Regions from separate parts of the Paenibacillus sp. ATY16 genome, predicted to be linked through region 2. Evidence: riboswitches for the same ligand, from Rfam matches in the RefSeq annotation. Region 2 holds a riboswitch; the other holds the start of a gene.
The links. A riboswitch is a leader RNA that binds a small molecule or an ion and turns the genes downstream of it on or off. The one in region 2 is predicted to bind cyclic di-AMP.

Region 1: it holds a riboswitch for cyclic di-AMP, as region 2 does, so the genes downstream of both, CFI03_RS25265 (C40 family peptidase) here and CFI03_RS19850 (KamA family radical SAM protein) in region 2, are expected to answer to the same signal.

What each region holds. Positions count from the first base shown of each region.
Region 1 is NZ_NMOK02000047.1:22,170-29,773, forward strand. Features, by position in the region: gene motA (flagellar motor stator protein MotA) at 1-333, opposite strand, end outside; gene CFI03_RS25245 (hypothetical protein) at 503-796, shown strand; gene CFI03_RS25250 (EAL domain-containing protein) at 821-2,059, shown strand; gene CFI03_RS25255 (GNAT family N-acetyltransferase) at 2,065-2,583, opposite strand; gene CFI03_RS25260 (MFS transporter) at 2,690-3,907, shown strand; gene CFI03_RS25265 (C40 family peptidase) at 4,022-4,489, opposite strand; cyclic di-AMP (ydaO/yuaA leader) riboswitch at 4,495-4,651, opposite strand; gene CFI03_RS25270 (hypothetical protein) at 4,962-5,783, opposite strand; gene CFI03_RS25275 (M1 family metallopeptidase) at 5,933-7,604, opposite strand, start outside.
Region 2 is NZ_NMOK02000033.1:259,649-267,252, forward strand. Features, by position in the region: gene thiE (thiamine phosphate synthase) at 1-258, shown strand, start outside; gene thiS (sulfur carrier protein ThiS) at 242-439, shown strand; gene CFI03_RS19830 (thiazole synthase) at 447-1,226, shown strand; gene thiO (glycine oxidase ThiO) at 1,261-2,367, shown strand; gene thiD (bifunctional hydroxymethylpyrimidine kinase/phosphomethylpyrimidine kinase) at 2,391-3,218, shown strand; gene CFI03_RS19845 (hypothetical protein) at 3,265-3,636, shown strand; cyclic di-AMP (ydaO/yuaA leader) riboswitch at 3,733-3,871, shown strand; gene CFI03_RS19850 (KamA family radical SAM protein) at 4,054-5,064, shown strand; gene CFI03_RS19855 (alpha/beta hydrolase) at 5,132-6,238, shown strand; gene CFI03_RS19860 (C40 family peptidase) at 6,539-7,048, shown strand; gene CFI03_RS19865 (CapA family protein) at 7,162-7,604, opposite strand, start outside.

The DNA of each region.
Region 1 (7,604 bases), on a different contig from region 2:
GTTGCGGAGGAAAGTATCTTCAATATCCTCGACCTTGGCTTCCAGGGCAAGAAGACCTTCGCGGCGGGTAATCGAAGCCCATTCCATAAAGCTCTCGATCAGCTGCTCGCGGGGCATCAGCGGTTGTTCCTTGAAGGCGATCTTGAACAGCTTGCCGACCTTGGAAAGCTCCGACATCGGGAAGGCGATCATAACCGAAGCGATGGTCCCGAGGACGATAATCATATAAGCGGCGGGATTTAACAGATTGCTAAGAGCGGCACCCTTCAGCGTCATACCGACCAGTACCGCTACGAGTCCTAATATAATACCGATAATTGTAGAATTTTTCATCATGCACCCCGTCCAGTACGTTTTCGACAAATCTCTAGTACTTATATCGACAAGTTATCGTACGGAAATTAGACTTTCAGAAATGATTTAAGAGAGAGAGCGTTAATTTTCGTGAAAATGCGGTAAAATGAGTATAGAAGATAATTATGGTAAAGGTGGTTGACCTATAGTGGGAGTTAGACATGCAAGAGAGTATGCAGATATATTGAAAGAACTGACGGAAGCGGTTAGCGAAGTAGAAGGAAGCTACACGTTTTTCGAGATGGAAGAGGAAGAGTGGGCGGCGCTTGGGGCGGACGACCGGCATGAAGTTATGGAGGCGCTTGCCGACGATGTGTTCTTCGGGCTTGGCGAGCAGCCGGTAATCGAGGTAGGCAAAGGATCGATTACGTACCATCCGAAGCATCATGTCATTGAAGTGTCGCATGGAGACAACGTGACCCGGATGATTCGGTTGACATAAAGGCAACAAAGGGAGAGCGTGAGCGTGACGAACGATTGCTTATCAAATACGACGTTACCGCAGACGCTGCAGCTGGATGGCGAGCAGCTGTCTGCTTTCTATCAGCCGATCATTGCTCTTGATACGAGAAAAGTGGTTGGTTACGAGGTGCTGGGGAGAGCCTGCAAGGACGATGCCGTCCGCAGTCTGGGGCCGTTTTTCTGCGACGCCTCCGTACCTGTCGAAGATCATATCGCGGTTGACCGGATTTTGCGTGAACAGGCTTTTCGGAAAATAGGCGAAATTCCGCAGCCTCCGATGCTGTTTATTAATTTGAAGCCGAACTGGATGCACCGGGGCGTGCAGTCTGGGGAGATTTACACCTTATCTCTGCTGGATAAATATCGGATTGATCCCCGCAGAGTCGTGATAGAGATTACGGAAGAAAGCTTTAACGGCGAGATCGAGGAGCTACGAGAAATTATCGATTTATACCGCTCCAAGGGCTGTCTGATTGCGATTGACGATGTTGGCAGCGGCTTTAGCGGGATGGACCGGATTGCCCTGATTCAGCCGAACATTCTGAAAATCGACATTCATATGCTGAAACGGAGTGCGAGTCACGACGGCTATCTGGGTACGCTTCGTTCCCTCTCCGCGCTGGCTGACCAGCTTGGGGCTTCGCTGCTTGCCGAAGGCGTGGAGACCAAGCAGGATTTGGCGAGAGCGATCCAAGCGGGAGTCCGGTACGTACAGGGCTTTCTGTTCGCGAAGGCCGAGCCGGAGTTCGACGAGCCGTCCCGTTTTTCGGCCCTGCTGGAAGAAGAACTGGAGGCGCACCGGCAGCTGCAGCTCTATTCGGAGAACTACTGGAGCTATTTGTCGGACAGGCTGTCCGGCAAGATCGACCGGATTGGTCATCTGGAGGAGCTGGAGGACGAAGATAATGAATGGATCGTCCGGCTGCTGCAGGAGTTGGAGAACAACAGCATCCGAGTCTATCTTTGCAGCGAAGACGGCATTCAGATCTCCTCCAACTATTCGAGAAGAGAAGACGGAAGCTGGCGGCGGGAGGACGAATACTGCGGGGCCAACTGGAGCTGGCGGCCGTATTTTGTTCCGAATGTCGTGCAATTAAACGAGAACCGCCGCTCCATGGTTTCCCGCGCCTATACCGATCTGGATTCAAGGGCATGGATTCGGACGGTATCGGTGCTGGTGAAGCCCGGCATTATTTTGTTCGTTGATATGAAAGATCCCGAGCCTGATTATTACCGGCTATAGGGATATTAAAGAGTAGACTGGTACACCATACAATGGAACTCGGCTGGCCCTTGCGGCGTTGGCCTTACATACGTATCTTCAATGGCAAAGCCGGCCCGTTCGTAAGCGCGAATGGCCCGCGTGTTCCAGGTCAGCACCTCTAGGTCAATGCTGTTCTGAGGGGCTCGGCGAAGAGCTTCGCGGATCAGCAGCCGCAGAAAGCCGGGGCCGATGCCTCTTCCGCATAAAGCGGGATGAAGGCCGAGACCTAGGCGGGTAACGCCAACAATGGGAAAGAATTGGGCAAACCCGATCAGTTCCCGGTCGCGATTCACGACAGCCGCATATTGCATGCGTCGCAGGACGGGGTCGCCGAATTCGATCTCGTCCTTTTGCATCGTATCCCATGCCGGCCAATGGTAAAGATCGTAAGGCGATTCGTATTGCCATTCGCAGATTTGCCGAGCATGATCGATTTCCATCGGCTGGATAGTCATGTCCTCCAGTGATGGTTTATAATGTACCTCATCAGTAAAATTAGTCATGGATCTACCCTCATTAATAAGAATCTATAAGTTTCTTTCCATTATAACATTTCGGTAATCGACTTCATGAGGATTTGGCGAAGGACAACGAAGGAGAACTTTTACGATGCGGAAATTAATAGCGCTTGGCTGTTTGTCTTATCTCGTAATTGGATTAGCTCATGTTGTGGGCGGGTCGGTAATGGAGCAGATGCTCGATAAATACGGTTTGTCTTATGACGACGGCGGGCAATGGATGATGAATCAGTTTTTTGGTTTTTTGGTGGGCGTATTGCTGTCCCCGTTTATTACGTCCAAGCTGGGCAAAAGAGGGGGAGTGCTTCTCTCGCTTGGTCTCCTGACGCTTGGCGAAGCGGCTTACAGCCTTACTCCCCACTCCTGGGGACTGATGCTGTTCATCGCCTTGTTTGCCGGGTTCGGCTTTGGCATGACGGAATCCGTCATTGGAGCCATGGTCATTGATCTGGCGGAAGAAAGCGGCAAGGCCAATGCGATGACGAAGCTGGAAACGTTCTTTGGAATCGGCGCTTTCCTGATGCCAACGATGGCAAGCATATTGATCCGATACGATGTATGGCAATTATCTTTCCCGATACTCTCGGCACTAGCCGGCATTACCTTTATCTTATGGATGACGATCTCGTTTGGGCCAATCGACGATAAGATCGGTTTTCATGCCAGAGGGAAGAAGGCGTCGGCGGAGCGGGAAGCTGGCGAACTGCGTCCAAAAGGGTGGTTCGGTTATAAGAGAGCTTCGATTCCGTTCCTGCTGCTGTCGGCGTTATTTTTCGTCCTCTATGTTGGCGTGGAAATGAGCTTCTCCAATTATCTGCCTTCCATTATGATCGAACGCTCCGGCATGTCGGAGGCGAATGCCCCTTCCTCGCTTAGCCTGTTCTGGGGCACGATGATCCTGGGGCGTCTGTTCGCCGGACGGCTGGCGGATCGTGTCGGATACATCCGCTATCTGTTTGTTGCGATTGCCGGAGCCTGCGTCGTTATTCTTGCGATGGGGGCCGTTGGGCAGTTAAGCGGCATGATGGTTCTTGTCGGACTAAGCGGATTGTTCTTCTCCGGCGTATTCGGGATTGCTCTCGTATTCGCGAACGGATTAATTCCGGGGATGACCGAGCGGACAACCAGTCTGCTTGTCGCTTGCGGAGGCGTAGGCGGGGCGATCTTCCCGAAATTAACGGGATGGATGATGGACAACTATGGTGCGGACCGCACGGTCTGGATTCTTGGAGCTTTTCTAATTGCGATGTTTGTCGTATTGCTTGCGATGCTGGCGCTCGGCCGGAAGCAGCAGACGGCAGCTGCCTGAATAGAGTAGCGGGAAACAATAAAGCCGCATGCGGTTTGTCCGGTGGGACAAGCTGCATGCGGCTTTATTGTAGGAATCCTGCCAATCCGCCCCGATGGAAGCGGCTGCTTGATTCTATTGTTCGTCGGCATATTTATCAAAAGTGCTAGGGTCCATGACACGTCGAGCAGTCACATACCGGTTGACATAATAAGAGTCACTAAGGTTGCTTATCGTAACGCCCTTGCTGGACGATGCATGAGCAAACTTGCCGTCTCCTACATAAATGCCGACATGAGATACACCACGACCGTTCGTGTTGAAGAACACGAGATCTCCGGCCACTAGATCGCTTTTTGCGATCTTCTTACCTGTTTCAGATTGCGAAGTGGAAGTACGAGGAAGATCGATGCCCATTTTGTCGAAAACGTAAGAAGTAAATCCGGAGCAATCGAATCCTTTCGTGGATGTTCCACCTGCAACGTACGGCGTGCCAATCAAGTTGCTGACAATGCCGTCCATTTTGGAGTCTGCGAAAACGCTTCCAGCCTGAAAAGCCAGCATTAGCGCAAGTCCAAGGAGTAGTGCTGTAACCTTTTTCAAAGCGGTAAAGCTCCTTCCAATGCCGACGAGGTTAGCTGTGGGGTTCGGTTGAAGGATCCCTATGACTTCTCGGGCGCCGATAGAATCATTCGGACGTCGAAGTCAATTCACCCAGAGGTGGTTCCCCCGTTTCCAGTACAAGGAATTAGGCAGTTTGTTTTATGTACTTGGTAACTATTCGGTAATTTTCGTTTATCTCCTCCTCTATACGGCAATTTCTAATAATTCTCATGCAACCTTTTGACTAATGGAAGCGGAAAAGCTTGTATCCTGCGGTTAATAGTCTTCATGTAGGGCGCGCAGACTAGCAGAGAAGCCCTATAAAGATTTACTAACTCTTTACTATGTGGTTTTGCTAGCCGATATGTTGATTTATTTGGAGAATGGCGGACAAGCGAGCCCGAAAAAACGCGAAAAACCCGCGCTGCGACTAGGTCGCAGGGCGGGCTGCTTCTATAATTATGAGAGAATTTTAAACTTCCTTTGATCTTAAAATGTCGTATTGGGAGGCTAGAGTCCATACTTTCATAAGGGTACGGACAAGATGATAGCCTTGGTGGACAAGAAGGGCGATAAAGCCGGCCCATACGAGGGAGAAGCCGCTGACAAACAATCCGATTCCCGAGCCGATCGCCCACATGAGAAGCGATAACCCGGCAAAAGGCAGAAGATGCTTGACTGCTGTGCCAAGAGATTGGAAAATGCCGCCGGTCTTGCCGCTCGTTGCCCCGAGCTGCATGGCCAGGAACAGCAGATGGAGCAGGATGCCCCATAACAGCCAGCCACCTACGGCAGGAAGGGTCTGCTGCAGCAAGGCTCCGATCGAGCGGCTGTGAAGCAGCGCTTCAAGCCCCTTTGGCGCCAGCCACCATGCGGGAGCGAGAGCAAGAATCGTCTCGATCCAGTAGAGAAGGGTAACCGGCTTCCATGCCCGGCGGATACCTTGCAGGAACTGCGTTCCTCCCGCATCGGTCGCATGCTGCAGGGAGTAGAGGAGCCCCGCGTTAAACAGCGGAGAGAGCAGCATTCTTGCGGCGAATAAGCCGCCAAGCAGCCACAGGTACGGAGTAAGCAGGTCCGTCTTCATAATCTGGAACTGCGCTTCGCTCAAAAATAGCTGGACGGCCGCTTTGGACGGGGAGTGATCCGGGAACCGCCGCAGCAGCGGCGCAACTACCGAATCGATAAACCGGTACAGGAAGAATCCCCATAGCAGCTGGTACAGGAATAGCAGAATAACGATATAGAAGTGCTTGATCGTAAGCCGCCAGCCTTGCCTCATATGATTTTTCATGGCTAATCCTCCTAAAATTGCGAAGCAATTCTTAGCTACCACATAAGAATGTATAAGTTTCGAGCAAGCCGGGAGAACAAATTCTTATTGCGATAAAACCTAGCTCTAGACGCGGTCGCTCTTCTTCGAATTCTTCGATAGAGGTTTTCTCACCAGCCCAGTAATCCGAGCAGACCTTGAATGACGTTGGAAGCCCCAAGACTCCAACGGGTACGCGTGACCTCGGATAAGTCGGCCTTCATATAGTCGTTGATATGCTTATTGTCGAGCACGTTTGTATGCTGCGGATCGACAGCTACCCATTCTAGCGGGGAGCTATGGACAACTTTGTACTGAACTTGAGCCTCCGTCGGATCCCAGGACTTCGGAACAATGGTGCCGTCCTTGAACTTCAGGACAACCGGAACCGTACCGTTATAGCCGCCGTTGCGCTGAAGAGAGATAACCGATTCATACATCCGCGCTCCATCCTGCTCGACAGGATGGACAGTAATGGACTCTACGGATACGTCCGCCATCTGATTGCCGTAGACATATTGGTCGAAGTAATTGGTCCACTTTTGTTTGGTAACCTGCTCGACAACGCGCTGGAAGTCGGTGGTGGTTGGATGCTTGAACTTATATTTCTGGAAGTAGGTTCGCATAATCTTCTGCATCATTTTCTCGCCGACCTGCTTCTCGATGCCAATTAGCACAAGCTTTGCCCGCATGTACACATTTTCAGCATAGACGTTATTGCTCGGATATGCCCAGGATGGCTGCTTGAGCGGAGCGGGGGCCGTCATATAGCTCGCTTCCAGCGGAAGGTTGGCTTCGATGCCGTATTCGCTGGCCATAACCTTGTCTTCCGCATAGCTTGTAAAGCCTTCGTCGAGCCAGGCTTCTTCGAATTCATTAGAGGCTACCATGCCGTACCAGTATTGATGCCCGACCTCATGCACAACGGTCCTCTCGAGACTGTAGCCCGGATTGTCCGTCTCGGCGGCGAAAGCCGTGACGAGTGTCGGATACTCCATTCCGCCGGAGCCGTTAGCTCCTTTGGGAGGGACTACAACCGATAAGGTCGAGTACGGATACTCGCCATACCATTGCCCGTACTTGGAGAGCGCGGATTTGGCGGCATGCATATACCGGTCCTTCAATTCCTCATGCGCGGGATCCAGATACAGCTTTATGCGCACACCCGGAATGCCGGGGCCGGATAACGTGTCTTCATAATAGATAAAGTCCGGAGATGCGGCCCAGGCGAAGTCATGCACGTCATCGGCGTAGAACTGATAGAATGCCCGGTTGCCCTTTTTCTCTACTGCCTTCGTCTGAAAGCCCGTTGCTGCAACGGTATAGGATTCCGGCACTTGAATGCGGACGGAATAAATGCCGAAGTCGCTGTAAAACTCGGAGTTGCCGTGGTACTGATGCGTGTTCCAGCCTTCTGTGGTACGGCCTCTTGTCCCCGCTGTCTCGTACACGGCCAGCTTAGGGAACCATTGGCCCGCCATCACGTAATTGCCGGAGTAGCCCATGCGCGCGAATACTTCGGGCAGCTTCACCTCAAAGCCCATCTCGAGGGTAACCGACTTGCCGGGGGCAACCGGTTCGGGCAGTTTTAGCTTGGCCAGCGTAAAGTCATTCGGATTGTTGTCATCGGGCTGAACATAATGCAGCCGCGGAAGCAGGCTTTCTCCTTCCGTCGTCTCCAGCGTAAGCAGCTTCATGTAGCCCTGGCTTGCTTCGGTTGCTTTATCCGAGCGCAGCTTTCCGCCGGATTCCTTCATAAACGTGGTTTTGTCCGACATGAAGGCGTTCGGATAGAGGTGGAAA
Region 2 (7,604 bases):
TTCCCGACAAAGACGAAGGTGGATGTCGTTGATCCGGTAACGGTCGAATATGTACGGCAGGTAGCGGAAAAGGTCCGCATTCCTTTTGTCGCGATTGGCGGAATTAAGCTGGGCAACGTGGATGAAGTGCTTGCGGCAGGAGCAACAAGAATTTGCGCGGTGAGCGAGATTGTCGGAAGCTCCGATGTCGCGGGCACGTGCCAGGCCTTCCTCCGCAAGCTGGAAGGGGCGGGAGAGTCGCATGCTGCTGATCGTTAATGGCGAGTCCCAAGAGCTGGATGCCCGCACGATCGGGGATGTCATTCATCATTTCGGGCTGGAAGGGCGTCCGGTCGTCGTTGAAGCGGATGGCGAGATTATCGCGAAGGAACAGTGGCCGGATACGGAAGTAAGGCCGCGGATGAAGATAGAGCTGGTTCATTTTGTCGGGGGAGGCTGAACGTAGGATGAAAAAGGATGTATGGCGTATCGGGGAACATGAACTCACCTCGCGGTTTTTTATCGGGACGGGATTATTCCCAAGCCCTTACGTGCAGAAGGAAGCGATCCGTGAGTCGGGAGCGGAGGTGCTGACCTTTGCGATCCGCCGGATTAACCTCGCTTCAACCGAGGATGATTCGATTCTGCAGCATGTGGAAGGGGAAACCTTCCGCTTTCTGCCGAATACGTCCGGCGCAAGCACGGCTGAGGAAGCCGTCCGTATTGCCCGGCTCGCAAGAGCTTCGGGGCTAAGCGATTGGATTAAAGTCGAGATTAGCGCCAACGAGCGCACGCTGCTGCCCGATCCGCTCGAGACGCTGAAGGCAACGGAAATTCTCGTCAAGGAAGGCTTTACGGTCCTCCCTTACACATCGGATGATCCGATCCTGTGCAAAAGGCTGGAGGAGGCCGGAGCGGCGGCCGTCATGCCGGGAGCGGCGCCGATCGGTACCGGGCTTGGTATATTGAATCCGTATAATATCGGTCTGATCGTGGAGGAAGCGAAGGTGCCGATTATCGTGGACGCGGGCCTTGGCTCGGTCAGCGACGTGGCGCAGGCGATGGAGCTTGGCGTGTCCGGCGTCTTAATGAATACGCCGGTTGCCAAAGCGAAGGATCCGGTTGGCATGGCGCGGGCGATGAGGCTGGCGATTGAAGCGGGGCGTCTGTCGTATTTATCGGGACGGATTTCGAAAAAGCGTTACGCATCGGCAAGCAGCGGTCACGAGCAGTTTATTGTGAAGTAACCCGCCGATTACAAGATAGAAAGCTGGTCTAATCATGGGAGAAACGATTGTCATTATGGGCGGAGGCGTAGTGGGTCTCTCCTGCGCTTTCGAGCTTCAGAAGCGGGGGCATCAGGTCATCGTCCTGGAGATTGGCCGCTGCGGCGGGCAGGCCTCCGGGGCTGCGGCCGGGATGCTTGCCCCCTACTCGGAAAATGTGGAAGGGCCGGATGATTTCTTCCGCCTGTGCCGGGAAAGCCTGCGGCTCTACCCATCCTGGCGCGACGAGGTCCGGCAGGTATCCGGGCGGACGTTCGAATACACCGATTCGGGCAGTCTCTATATTGCCTATCACGAGGCGGATCGTCTGGCTCTGGAAGGGCGTCGCCTCTGGCAGAACGAGCATGGATCAAGCGGTATTGTGCTGGAAGGGGATGAACTGTTCCGACAGGAGCCGATGTTGTCCCGCGAGGTGAAGGCCGCTCTCTACACGCCGGAGGAAAGCCATGTGTACGCGCCGGATTACGTGTTGGCGCTTGAGCAGGCATGCCGGCTGACCGGCGTTCGAATCTTCGAGCAGCTAGGCTCGGTAACCGTCGATAAGTGGCGCGACGATGTCGTTGTTACCTCCGAGACCGGCTGGAGCTTTACCGGGGATCGGCTGATCGTCTGCTCCGGCGCCTGGGCACAGGAGCTTGAGGAGGTATTCGGCATCCGTATTCCGGTGTACCCGATCCGCGGTCAGATATGCGCTTATGAAGCGGAAGTAAAACCGGTCCAGCACATGGTGTTCTGCAATCAGGGCTATTTGGTTGCAAAAGAAAACGGTACGCTCGTATGCGGAGCTTCCGAGGATGTGGCGGGCTTTGATACAACCGTTACGGAGCGTGGAATCGAGCGGCTGCGCAAATGGAACAAGCAGGCGTTTCCGTTTCTGGAGGAGCGGGAGCCGTTCCACCGCTGGGCAGGCCTCCGGCCATCCACGCAGGACGGTTTCCCTTTGCTTGGACCGCTAGAGGAATCGGGCGGCCGCGTCATTATGGCGGCGGGCCATTACCGCAACGGCATTCTTCTAAGTCCGGTAACGGCACGAGTTGTGGCCGATTATATCGATAACGGCAGCAGGCTGCCGGCGTTTGCGCCGGAACGGTTTTCCTACTAAACGATAAACGGGGTGAAATACAAATGGCGGAATCCATAAACGGCAATGTAGCCCGGGCTTTGACGATTGCCGGCTCGGACAGCGGCGGCGGAGCAGGCATTCAGGCGGATTTAAAAACGTTCCAGGAGCTTGGCGCTTACGGGATGTCTGCTTTAACGGCGATTACAGCGCAAAATACGCTTGGCGTGCAAGGCGTATTCCCGCTCACCAAGGAAGCGGTAAAGGCCCAGATTCACTCCGTCGGCAGCGATATCGGCGTTGACGCTTTAAAGACCGGCATGTTGTTTAGTGCCGAGATTATCGAGGAAGTAGCCGAGGCGATTGCTTTCTTCGGCTGGAAGAAGGTTGTGGTCGATCCGGTTATGATCGCAAAAGGCGGCGCGTCGCTCCTTCAGGTAGAGGCCGTGCGGGCTTTAACCCGCAAGCTGCTGCCTCTGACGATGATCGTAACGCCAAACATTCCGGAAGCCGAGCATCTGACCGGTATGGCCGTGCGCAACAAGGCCGACAAGCTTGAAGCGGCGAAAAAGCTGTCCAGCCTTGGCGCCCGTTATGTCCTGATCAAGGGCGGGCATGAAGCGGGAACCGAAGCGGTGGATCTGCTCTTCGACGGCAGCGGCTACAGCGAGCTGGCAGGCAGACGGATCGAAACGGCCCGCACCCATGGCACCGGTTGTACGTATTCGGCTGCGCTCACTGCAGGCCTTGCTCAAGGGCTTGATATCGAGGAAGCCGTACGCCAGGCAAAAGCCTATATACAAGCCGCCATTGAAGACGGCATTACCGTCGGCGGCGGACATGGCCCAACGAATCATTGGGCCTATCGAAAGAGAGGATTAGTCCCTAAATAGCGGGACAAGATCCAGTCCTAATTCCGCGCTCCCCGTCATACATATGATGAAGAGGAGCGTGAATAAGGTGGAGGATAACAAAGTCAGGCGTTATTATCAGCTTAAGCAAAAGCAGAAGGAAATCGAGCAGGAATTATCCGAGCTGCGCGGTGAAATTATACAGCATTGCGCCGAGCTGGACCTCTCCGAACTGGAAGTAGGCAGCTACAAGGTGAAGATTGTTTCCCAGGAGCGCAAGGAATTCGATGAGAGCAAGCTGTATGCTGCTCTTCCCGATCCCGATGTATGGCGGCTGCTCTCGAAGCCCGATACCTCCAAAATCGCCGGTCTCATCAAGCTGAACGTTATTTCGGAGGATACCATCAAGGATACGTTTTCGGTTAAGCACTTATTTCTTCTTCAAGTGGATAAGAAATGACCGCAGAGATTTAACATAACCCCGCCCAATCTTCCTCGGGAAATTGGGCGGGGATTTTTATTGATTAATTGTTGACAATATTACGAATTGTGAGATAATTATAATAAGCTTAGTTCTCGGCGTTGCCGAGAAGCGGGGAAACCAATCTTTTGGGGCGAATCAGCCGGTTATCGGCTGTAGGGAACCATCTATCCCGAGTCCGTCAGCTAACCTCGTCAGCTTTGAGATGGGTCTTTTGCGAATAACATTGCAAACGATAGACCCTTGCTGGGTCTTTTTCTGTTTTAAAGGCCCAAATTGCGCACAGACCATATCCATGCTCTGTGCTGCGGGGGTCTTTTTTTTCATTTTTCGTGGAGGTGGGATGGACTTCCCGGCATAGGTGATGCTTTTAATAACCTTTTGGAGGGATGCGAAATGGTACAACCAATGGCCGATAACGGTAGATCGGCAGGTCTGTCGGAGGCGGAAAGAGAACGGCTTAAGAAGCATTTTCGCGTCAATGATTATTACTTAAACCTGATTGACTGGGATGATCCGAAGGATCCGATCCGCAAGCATCTGATTGCGGCTGCGGGGGAAGCCCCTCACGGGCTTCAGGAGTTTTCTTGGGAAGCTGCCGGCTGCAAGCACATTTATCAGTCGATGGTTCTTCTTCCCGTGTCCCAGGCAGCGGAAGGAATTGCGTACATCGCCGAACATAACGAAATTCATAAGGTTGTGCTGACGGGCGATAGTCTGATGTTAGGTATTTCCAAGCTGACCCGAATAATCGAGCAGCTGCGGAATATCGAGCATATCGGCACGATTAGGCTGGATTCCAGAATGCCGGTTCATAATCCGATGAGGATTTACGAGGACCATGAACTGTTAGAGATGTTAAGCCGGTTCTCGAGTCCGGAGAAACGCATCTATTTAATGACCACGATTAACCATCCGAGGGAAGTAACGGCCGAAGCGAAGAAAGCCTTTAATGCCCTTCACCAGGCGGGCGTAATCGTTCTTAATCAAACCCCTATTGTCAAGGGCGTTAACAATGATCCTCTTCTGTTAGGCAAGCTGATCGATCAGCTGTCCCAGGCTGGGGTTTCGCCCTATTCCTTTATCATTAACCGTCCCAATCCTTCTTATCCCGAGTCTAGTCTATCCCTGCAAACGCAGTTCTCCATCGTTCAGCAAGCAAAAGAACTAACCGCGGAGCTTGGGAAGCGGATCCGGCTTCTGATGGCCCATGATTATGGCAAGGTTGAATTGCTGGATATAGAGGGCGGCAAAGCCTACGTGAAATACCATCACTATCAAGAAGAAGGAAAAGGCCGTTTTATCATGCTGGATTGTCCTCCTGAAGCATCTTGGCTGGAGGATTTGTCGGAGCACGATGATCATATGGTCTATCTGCCGTCCGGTCAGCCTGCCAAGAATAAATAAAGGATGTTCATAAGCAAAAGGAGAAGTAAGAAGGGATCGTATTTCACATCCCGGGAGGCTTCTATCAATGAGAGTATACGGCCAGGAAATCGTGAACGCCCTGCAGGCTCAGCAGGAAGAAGCAAACTTGAACGGCACGCAGGTTATTGTAAAGGTTAATCCGGAAGAGACAAGGGCCGGTTATCTGGATCCCTACGAGCTTCAGATTATTAGGAAATGGGCGGGGGAACAAAAGGCTGCCCCAGCCCAGCCTCCGTCGCCGGAGGAGCAGCTTCGGCTTATACGCGATTCCATGGGATTTCCGAACCGTAATTTGAATACGGTGGAGATTTACACCGGATACGAACGCGTAAAGCTTGGCGACAATGAGGTTGGCCTATGGCGGTATTATCCGCGCAAATCGATGCGGAAGCCTAATAAACCTTGTCTCATTTATATTCACGGCGGCGGCTGGATCGGCGGTACCGTGTTTGCGGTGGAGAACCCTTGCCGGCTGATTGCCGAGCTGGCCGATGCCGTAGTTTTTAATATTGATTATTCCTTGGCTCCGGAGCGTAAGTTCCCTAACGGATTTAACGATTGCTTTCATGCCGTTCAATATATTTACGAGCATGCCGAGGAATACGGCATCGACCGGAACCGGATTGCGGTAGGCGGCGACAGTGCCGGCGGCAATCTGTCGGCCGCCGTAGCAACCAAGGACCGGGATCTGGGTACTCGCATGGTAGCTCAGCAGGTGCTCATTTATCCGTGCGTGACCTTCCTTAACGGGGTGAACGGTTATCAGTGGGAGCTGTCCCAATTCGAGATGTCGGATGAGCAGAGGGCGATGATAGATCCGATGCTGGGGATTGGACGGCCGACCGAGGCCGACCCGGAAGGCAGAAAGGCTTGGGAGCTTTATTTGCCGCATGAGGAGGAGGTCCGTAATCCTTATGTCAGTCCGCTTCTGGCTGACAGCGCTGGATTACCGCGTACGTTGTGCGTAGGAGCTGAATTTGACGGGCTGCGCATTCAGTCCGAAGTATACAGCAGGCAGCTTGCGGCAGCCGGCGTACCGGTCAAGACGATCCGGTACAAGGGATGTACGCATGCTTTTATTGACCGACTGGGCTTTGTGCCGCAGGCCGAGGATTTATGTATCGAAATTGCAAATGCTTTGAAAGCACTATAATAGAAGAGATCATTTTTCCAAGCCCGTTCTTCCTTGATGGAAGAACGGGCTTTTTGCGTTATTTCGCACACGAAATATGAAAAATCAGGATTATAGCATAGTTGATAGGACGCAACAAGTAAGAAAATACTCATCAAAGACTCATCCATTCTCAGAAAGTGGTTAAGACCCAAGAAACGCCTAGATTACAGCATTCTTAACGCTTTCATTTACCGCTCGTTGCCAATTTTTGCGGGTGTCCTTGGGGTTCTGAGCCAATTTATAATAGCCCTATCAACAAGTTAGGGAGTGAGTATTGAAATGAAATTCATGACTAAAATTGCTATGCTGCTGGTAGCTATCGCCTTGCCGGTAACGGCCCTGTTGCACACAACCGCGGATGCGGCCATGTCTGCGGATGCAAAGAGGAACAAGATTGTTTCCACCGCATTGAACCTGAAAGGCAAAGTGAACTATGTAAGCTGGCAGAACCGTCAAGAGAAAAAAGCCCCTTACGCTACGGATTGCTCCGGCTTCACAGCGCTTGTATATAAACTTGCTAATGTTGGCGTTACTCTGGTTAACCGTGATGATGATGATCAAGCTAAAGTAGGTAAAAAAGTAGGCTACGGCAACTTCAAAAAAGGCGATCTTCTGTTCTTCTGGAACAGCGGCTCGAAAAATCATAAAGACGTAGGCCATGTCGGCATCTACATCGGCAACGGCAAAATGATTCATAACGCAAGCCCTTCGAAGGACGTTATCGTATCGAACGTTAACGATAGCTACTATAAACAGCGTTTCATCGTGGGACGTCGCGTGATTAACTAGATTGCTGATTAGGTGAGTTAACGCTTACACTGCGCAATCGAATATTCCTTTTAATTGCTTAAAGGAACAGGGAAATGCCGTACGGAGTGATCCGTACGGCATTTTTTTTGCGGTTAGATGATTTCCGCGTTGACGGAGTCGGGATCCTTTACGATATGCTGGCGGACATGCTGGATCATCTTTTTCATGCGGACGGCTTCGGCGCTGGACGGGTCGAGCTTTTTTAAATGGGCGGTAAGCGGGAAGACCTTAAAGGCGCTTCGGCCTCCCGTTTTGCTGATCCGCGTCCAGGTTGGAATAAAGTCGACCTTCTTAATGCGAATGGTGCCATCTTCAAGCTTGCGCACCTGGAGCTGAGTAATGAGTCCGGTTAAGGTATGGTCGTTGTAATAGAGGCGGGTCGAAATGATATTGCCGAGGGAATAAATGGCGAATCTGCGGATACCCGATCCGCTTTTGTAGAAGACGGCTGGCTGAATGGTATGCGAGTGGGCTCCGAGTATAATGTCAGCGCCGTTTTTGAATAATAATTGCACCATATCCTTTTGCTTTTGCA